DNA from 2 places in the Venatoribacter cucullus genome. Region 2 is predicted to be linked to the other one. Evidence: riboswitches for the same ligand, from Rfam matches in the RefSeq annotation. Region 2 holds a riboswitch; the other holds the start of a gene.

Evidence for each region. Region 2 has a riboswitch for thiamine pyrophosphate ahead of thiC (phosphomethylpyrimidine synthase ThiC). Riboswitches for the same ligand answer to the same signal wherever they lie in the genome.
Region 1: it holds a riboswitch for thiamine pyrophosphate, as region 2 does, so the genes downstream of both, GJQ55_RS12830 (TonB-dependent receptor) here and thiC (phosphomethylpyrimidine synthase ThiC) in region 2, are expected to answer to the same signal.

The regions. Positions count from the first base shown of each region.
Region 1 covers NZ_CP046056.1:2,715,175-2,719,306, forward strand. Annotated here, with positions in the region: gene GJQ55_RS12820 (TetR/AcrR family transcriptional regulator) at 1-163, shown strand, start outside; gene htpX (protease HtpX) at 170-1,057, opposite strand; TPP riboswitch at 1,225-1,363, shown strand; gene GJQ55_RS12830 (TonB-dependent receptor) at 1,487-3,574, shown strand; gene GJQ55_RS12835 (YkoF family thiamine/hydroxymethylpyrimidine-binding protein) at 3,688-3,954, shown strand; gene pnuC (nicotinamide riboside transporter PnuC) at 4,067-4,132, shown strand, end outside.
Region 2 covers NZ_CP046056.1:1,771,179-1,775,310, reverse strand. Annotated here, with positions in the region: gene GJQ55_RS08465 (response regulator) at 1-345, opposite strand, end outside; gene GJQ55_RS08460 (acyl-CoA thioesterase) at 434-1,237, opposite strand; gene GJQ55_RS08455 (PaaI family thioesterase) at 1,513-2,001, shown strand; gene GJQ55_RS08450 (PaaI family thioesterase) at 1,998-2,432, shown strand; TPP riboswitch at 2,508-2,638, shown strand; gene thiC (phosphomethylpyrimidine synthase ThiC) at 2,753-4,132, shown strand, end outside.

The DNA.
Region 1 (4,132 bases), 940 kb from region 2:
GCTGGGGGCGATTTATCTGGTGCGGCAAGGGCTGCGTACCTGGCGCGATGCCGGCAGCGATTGTGCAGAGCTGGTATTGCGCTCGCTGGGCGTCGCGCCGGAACGGGCGCAACAACTGGCGCAGGGAGAATTGCCAGCGCTGCCGGAGCCGCGCTGGCAATAACCTTACTTAACGGCTGTAACGCTCACGCAGCGCCTGAATACGACGCTCCAGCGGCGGGTGGGTGGAGAACAGCGCCGAGAATTTACCCTCACCGCCAATACCGAAAGCCACCAGCTCACCGTTCAGCTCACTGGGCTGATCGTAGGTTTGCTGCAGAGCCGCCAGCGCACTGATCATAGCGGCCGGGCTGACCAGCTCGGCACCGGCCTGATCGGCACGGAACTCACGGCGACGGCTGAACCAGGCGACGATGGTGGACGCCAGAATGCCCAGCACAATTTCCGCCGCAATGGTCGCTACATAGAAGGCAATACCGGGGCTGTCGCTTTCGTTTTTCAGAATGGCGCGGTCAACAAAGTTACCGATGATACGGGCGAAGAACATCACAAAGGCGTTTACCACGCCCTGAATCAGGGTCAGGGTAATCATATCGCCGTTGGCGACGTGGCCGATTTCATGGCCCAGTACCGCCTTCACCTGATCTTTATCCATACGCTGCAGCAAGCCGGTCGACACGGCGACCAGCGCGTTATTGCGGTTCCAGCCGGTGGCAAACGCGTTGGGCGATGCCGAGCTGAAAATACCCACTTCCGGCATACCGATACCGGCCTTTTCCGACAGTTCTTTTACCGTGCTTAACAGCCATTGCTCACCGGCATTATGCGGGCGGTCGATGATCTGCACGTTCATGGATTTCTTCGCCATCCACTTGGACAGGAACAGCGACACCAGCGAGCCGGCCATACCGAACACCAGACAGAACACCATCAGATTGGCCATATCCAGCTGGCCGCCCTGGGCGTGATAACTGCCCACGCCCAGCAGCGACAGCGTAATACTGGCCACCAGCACCACCGCCAGGTTAGTGGCCAGGAATAAAATAATCCGCATCATCTGCGTTACCTCGTTTGTGTGATTCAGGAGTGGGTTTTTTGCCCATTTTTCTGAGTGCAAGAATGGTGATTTTTACGCCATTTTCAAGCGCTTTTATTGTCAGGAAGGGTAATTCCTGCTGCCACTTTCGGCGTGGGTTTCCTTCACCGCAAAAAAGCGTATTATGGCCGCGTCCCAGGGGGTGGCCGGTGCTGTTAAACCCGGCCTGAGATACCAGAGTTGCTGTCGGCCGAATGGCCGCACAACGGTGAACCCCTAGAACCTGATCCGGTTAGTACCGGCGTAGGAATGGGGGCGCAGTCCGGCTGTTATTCCGCGCACAATGCTGCCGAAAAACCGCTGGCTGGGCATCACAATCGAGAGGCGGCGCAGTCCGCCCCTACGCACGTAACCGGGTTTTTCTTTAGTATTTTTTAAGGATTAACCCCAATGAAAAAAACCTCTGCCGCCTTGCTGGCACTGCTCACACCACTGGCCACCCATGCCGCTGACGCCGTCAATCTGGGCACTCAGACCGTAACCGCCGACTTCCGCAACACCGATGTGCAGCAACTGCCCGAAGCCGTTACCGTGGTGGACCGTGAGCAGATCGAAGCCCGTTCGGCCGAGCATCTGGAACAGATTTTAAGCTTTGCTCCCAACGTGAACTTTTCTTCCGGTTCCTCGCGTGGCCGTTATTACCAGATCCGTGGCATTGGTGAACGCAGCCAGTTTATCGACCCGGTGAACCCGTCGGTGGGTTTGCTGATTGATGGCATCGACATGACCGGCCTCGGTGCCGCCGCCACCTTATTCGATGTGCAGCAGGTGGAAATTCTGCGCGGCCCGCAAGGCACCCGCTTTGGTGCCAACGCCCTGGCCGGCATGATCAACATTACCACCGCCGCGCCCACCACAGAGACCGAAGGCTATGTGCGCGGCAAGTTGGGTAATTACAACAGCTACGGCCTCGGCGGTGCCTTATCAGGCAGCCTCAGCCATAACCTGCAGGGCCGCATTGCGGTGCAGGGTTTTCAGTCCGACGGCTACATGGATAACGCGTTCCTGAACCGCGATGACACCCAGAACATCGACGAACAGCTAGTGCGCGCCAAACTGGCCTGGCAACCCGATGCCCTGACCGACATCGGCCTGACCTACCTGTACGCCAATATTAACAACGGTTACGACGCCTTTACCGTGGATAATTCCCGTACCTCGCTGGCCGACGAACCGGGAAAAGACACCCAGGAAACCCATGCCTTAGCGCTCAATTTACAACGCCGGCTGAACAACGCCGTAACGCTGGAAACCACCGTTACCGGCAGCCGCAATGATGCGCTGTACAGCTATGATGATGACTGGGTAAACCCGGGGTATGGCGAACTCTGGGGCGCTGGTTTCGATGAATATCAGCGTGAATTCCGCCGTCACAGCCTGGATGTGCGGTTACTCTCCGGCACTGACGGTCGCCTGTTTAACAACAGCACCGACTGGGCCGTTGGCGCCTATCTGCTGCAACGCGAAGAAGATCTGCAGCGTAACTACAGCTGGGACCCGGCACCTTACCTCAGCGACCTGAACACCGATTCCGTTTCGGTTTACGCCGAACTGCAAACCCAGTTCAGCGCCACTACACGGGTTATTTACGGCATCCGTGCCGAGCAATGGCAAAACGATTTTACCGATAATGCCAACGCGCTGAATCCGGCCGACAATAACATTGCCGAAAATACCGATGAGACGCTGTACGGTGGAAAATTGGTGCTGGAACATCAGCTGCACACCGATCATCTGCTGTATGGCTCCGTCGCGCGCGGCTACAAAGCCGGCGGCATTAATACCGACCCGGATATCAGCGCCGCCCGCCGCACCTTCGATGCGGAATACAACAATACTGCCGAGCTGGGGCTGAAATCGTCCCTGCAGGACGATCGTCTGCAAACCCGCCTGGCACTGTTTTATATTCAGCGCAAAGACCAGCAGGTTAAAAGCTCTTACCCCATTCCGAACTCCAGCAACTTTATGGACTATCTGGCCAACGCCGCCGAAGGCCGTAATTACGGTCTGGAACTGGAAAGTAACTGGCAACTGAGCAACCGCCTGCACTGGGAACTGAGTTACGGTTATCTGAATACGGAATTTGTCGATTACCGTTACACCAACGAAGACGGTGACCTGGTGGATAAAACCGGGCGTTCGCAGGCGCACGCACCGGAACACAGTCTGGCGACTGCGATCACCTGGAACTTCACCAGCGCGCTGGCCTTACGGGTGGAAACTGAAGCCAAATCCGGTTTTTATTTTTCCGACAGCCATGATGAAAAATCCTCCGGCTATGCGTTATGGCATGCCCGTTTAAGTTACCAGCGGGCCGCCTATGAAATTGCCCTCAGCGGCCGCAACCTGGCCGACCGCGATGTCGCTACCCGCGGCTTTGGTGGTTTTAATAATGACAGTAAAAACCCGGCTTCCAGCCGCTATGTGCAGCTGGGCGAACCGCGTTTAATTATGCTGGAAGGAAAATATTCCTTTTAAACTTCATTGGTTCAGAGTTGGGCGTTCAGGGTTCGGTGTGCACGGGCATTAATTGCAGCGCACGCCCAACGCTCAACCCCATACTCTGAACCCCAACCTGTTAAGGAAAAACCATGCAAATCTCCGTTGAAATCAGCAGCTACCCATTAGCCGATGACTATATTCCGGCCATCAAAACCTTTATCGACATGATGAATCAGGTGCCGGGTTTAACCGTGGTTACCAACACCATGAGCACGCAGGTGTTCGGCGAACTGGAACTGGTGATGAACACCTTAAAAGAGGCCATGGCCTACAGCTGGCAAACCTTTGGCAAAAATATTTTCGTGTGCAAATTTATTGGTACCAATCTGGATCCGGCGTTAAAGCCGCATGGCTGAAGCGTTGGGCGTTGGGATTTTCTGCGGTGCACGCCGAACCCTCAACCCTGAACGCTCAACCCCTAATCCTCAGCGAAAATAATCGATCCTCTGAAATCTCCGGAGTCATGCCATGACTGAACTCACCAGCAACATCCAACACGCCATCGCCGCCATGAGCGGCTGGGAAGTGCTGGCC
Region 2 (4,132 bases):
GAGTACGGCGCGGGCTTTGTCCGCATCGATGGGTTTTTTGATAAAGGCCATGGCGCCCAGTTTTTTTACCCGGTCCTGAGCGTCCGGCTGAATATCACCGGATACCACAATCACCATGGCGGGCAGGTCTTCCCGGCGAATGGTTTCCAGCACCCCGTAGCCATCGATACCGGGCATGGTGAGGTCAAGGAATACTACATCGCCATAACCGGCGCGGATAATTTCCAGCGCTTCGTGGCCGTCGGCGGCGTGCAGAATTTGTTTGTCCCACTCTTCCGGTAAGGCTCTGGCCATTTGTTTGCGGGCAAAACCGGAATCGTCACAAATCAGAACTCGGGTGGTCATGGTCAGCCATCAGAATGTTTGGGTTAGGGTTAAGTTGTAGCTGCCGGCAGCCTGTTGAGCAAATTAACAGCAGTTTGGGCTTCTGGGTTCAGCGCTTGTCGTACACCGCCACTAATTGCCGGCTGAGGGCCAGCAAGGTGCCGTCGGCACTGAAGATCCGCGCTTCGGTGTGGCCATAGCCATGATGCGCCTGACGAATTTCCGCCTCGTACCAGAGCCAGGCATCGGCGGCCAGTGGCTGGGCTAATAAGTGCAGCGGGCTGACCAGTTCAACACTCCAGGTGATGCTGGCGCAAGGTGCCGGCTGACGTAACTTCTGCAGTAATACCGGCGGCCAGGCATCAATTAAGGCCACCAGGTGGGCATTGGTTAAGGGCGCGGAACCATCACTGAAACGCATCCAGCCGTGCAGGTGGTTATCCGCACTGCCACTGAACGGCAGGCCGCCGGCGACGTAAGTGAAATCGATATGGCGGGTAAACTCCGGCGTAACGCCTTTAATGTACGGCAGGGCGGTGCCGCTGCCCGGCTTACCCAGCGGCTGTAATGGGTAAGCCACTTCAACAGCCGATACCCGCTCGCGGCCATAGCAAGCGTTCAGCAGGGTGACCGGCTCATCGTTCTGGATGGCTTCCGCCTGATAAAGGGCCACCGATTTACCCACCCGGCGGGGCTGGGATTGCAGGGTAAAGGGCACGCCGGTCTGCAGTGGCCCGCAGAAGCTGATGCTGAGTGAGCGCAGAATCTGCTCCGCTGAGGCCTGTTGTTCAACCTGCGCCAGTAATAACGCTGCTGACAAACCGCCAAAGGTGGTGCGACCCTGGCCCCAGCTCGGATCGATGCTCAGTTCCTGGTTATGCAGCGCCTGCTGCAGGTAATCATCAAAATTCATAATGTGGTCCGGTTTTTCATTATCCTGCTGGTCAGCCGCTACGTTATCATGATGCGCATAACCAGCGGCAGGCCGGTTTTGCCAAGGGCCGGTGTTGCTGGCATAAAATTCCGGTCTTATGGGCATTGCTGAGCATTAATGTCAATTATGGGCGGCGATGTGGCCATTGCGCCCGGGTTTGCTTCAGGTATAACGGCGGCCCGGTTGCTGTGGCAGCCACAGAAGTAAACCGACTGGTAAGCAATAACAGGCGAGCAATAACAGGTGAGAAACTCATGACGTTATCCGTAAAAACCCGGGCTGAGCGCTTTCTGGCGACCTTGCGTCATTGCCAGCTGCTGGGGCTGACGGTAGAAAAAGCCGAAGAAAATTTGCTGGTAATGCGTCTGCCTTACAGCGACAAAATTGTTGGTAACCCCTTAACCGGTACCGTACATGGTGGCAGTCTGACCACCTTAATGGATACCGCCTGCGGTACCGCGGTATTTTCCAGCCTGCCCGGTTTTGAACTGTGCCCGACGCTGGATCTGCGTATGGATTATATGACCGCGGCCGAACCGGGGAAGAACCTGTTGGCCGAAGCGCGGGTGGTGCGCATTACCCCGAATGTGGTGTTTACCGAATGCCGGGTGACGCAGGAAAGCGATGGTGATCTGATTGCCAAATGTGCCGCAGCGTTTATGCGCATTGGCCCGGAAATGACGCCGCCGGAATTCCGTGCCGCCATTGAACAGGGTGACGTTTTTAAAGGAGCAGCGCTGTGAGTTTTGAACAGATTATTCAGCAGGCGCAGCAGAGTGGTGATTTTAAACCCCTGGTGGCCAGCATTCCCTATGCACAATTAATTGGCCTGGAGTTTCAGCGCTTTGGCCATGATGTGTTATTCACGCTGCCGAAAAACCCCGACAATATCGGTAACCCGATTTTGCCGGCCATTCATGGCGGCGTGATCGGTGGCTTTATGGAACTGTCGGCTTCCCTGCATCTGATGATGACCATGGACACCGGCGCACTGCCGAAAATGATCGACTTTTCGCTGGATTATCTGCGCGCCGGCCGCCATCAGGACACCTTTGCTGAATGTCAGGTGTGGCGCCAGGGTTCGCGGGTGGCCAACGTCGCCATTACCGCCTGGCAAACCGATCGCACCAGTCCTATTGCCACCGCCCGGGCGCATTTTCTGCTGGCCCGTTAATTTTTCGGTTAATGCTTTATTCAAATCTTCTGTGGCCGGGCTTGTTCCCGGCTTTTTTCCGTCTTAGACTGAGTGCCGTTTCTGTCGGGGTGCGTCAGGTGATTATGTTCTGCATAACACCAAGTCGCTGAGATCGCATTGATTATGCGGATCCCGTTGAACCTGATCTGGTTAGTGCCAGCGTAGGGAACAGAAAGGCGGGATTCTCTGCGTCAGCTGTCCGGCTGTGCTGGTTCTGCCTCCTCGTTTTTTCTCCGCTGCCTGCCGTGTTTTTTTCTCCCTGTCGATTGCACCGACAGGACTGCAAAAAGGTACTGAGCATGGGCAAACAACAAAACAGCCACGCCTTGCGTAATTCGCTTTCTGTCACTGAATTATCCCGACAACCCTTTCCGGGGTCGGAAAAAATACACATTCCGGGCAGCCGGCCTGATTTGCAGGTGGCACTGCGTGAAATTCATCTGACGCCGACCCGGCTGGCCAGTGGCGGCGAAGAAATTAATCCGCCACTGCGGGTCTACGATACTTCTGGCCCCTATACCGATCCGGCCGTGCAGATTGATGTGCGTAAGGGCTTACCGGCGTTGCGTCAAAACTGGATTGCCGAACGGGGTGACAGCGAAGCATTGCCGGCGTTCAGTTCCGCTTACGCCCGGCTTCGGGAAATGAATCTGACGCTGGAACCCCTGCGGTTCGATTTAAAGCGCAAGCCGCGCCGGGCGCTACCCGGTAAAAACGTCAGCCAGCTGTGGTATGCCCGTCAGGGGATTATTACGCCGGAAATGGAGTACGTGGCGATCCGCGAAAATCTGGCATTGAGCAGGGCGCAACTGGACGAAGCACAGAAACATCAGCATCCCGGGCTTAGCTTTGGCGCGTCGATTCCAGCGGAAATTACCCCGGAATTTGTACGCAGTGAAATTGCCCGGGGGCGGGCGGTTATCCCTTGTAATATTAATCATCCGGAAACCGAGCCAATGATTATCGGGCGTAATTTCCGTACCAAGGTGAACGCCAATATCGGTAACTCGGCCGTGACGTCTTCCATCGAGGAAGAAGTTGAGAAAATGGTGTGGGCCACTCGTTGGGGGGCCGATACTGTGATGGATCTCTCCACTGGCGACAATATTCACGAAACGCGTGAATGGATTATCCGCAACTCACCGGTACCGATCGGCACTGTGCCGCTGTATCAGGCGCTGGAAAAATGCAATGGCGTGGCCGAAGACCTGACCTGGGAAATTTATCGCGACACCTTAATCGAACAGGCTGAGCAGGGTGTGGATTATTTCACCATTCACGCCGGTGTTCGTCTGGCCTATATTCCGCTGACCGCCAACCGGGTGACGGGTATTGTCAGCCGGGGTGGTTCGATCATGGCGAAATGGTGTCTGGCGCATCATAAAGAAAATTTTCTTTACACCCATTTCGACGACATCTGCAAAATTATGCAAGCCTACGATGTGTGCTTTTCGCTCGGCGATGGGTTGCGTCCGGGGTCCATTGCCGATGCCAACGATGCCGCTCAGTTTGCCGAATTAAAAACCCTCGGCGAGTTAACCAGAATTGCCTGGCAGCACGATGTGCAGACCTTTATTGAAGGGCCGGGCCATGTGCCGATGCATTTGATCAAGGAGAATATGGAACGGCAGCTGGAGCATTGTGCCGAAGCGCCGTTTTATACGCTGGGGCCTTTAACC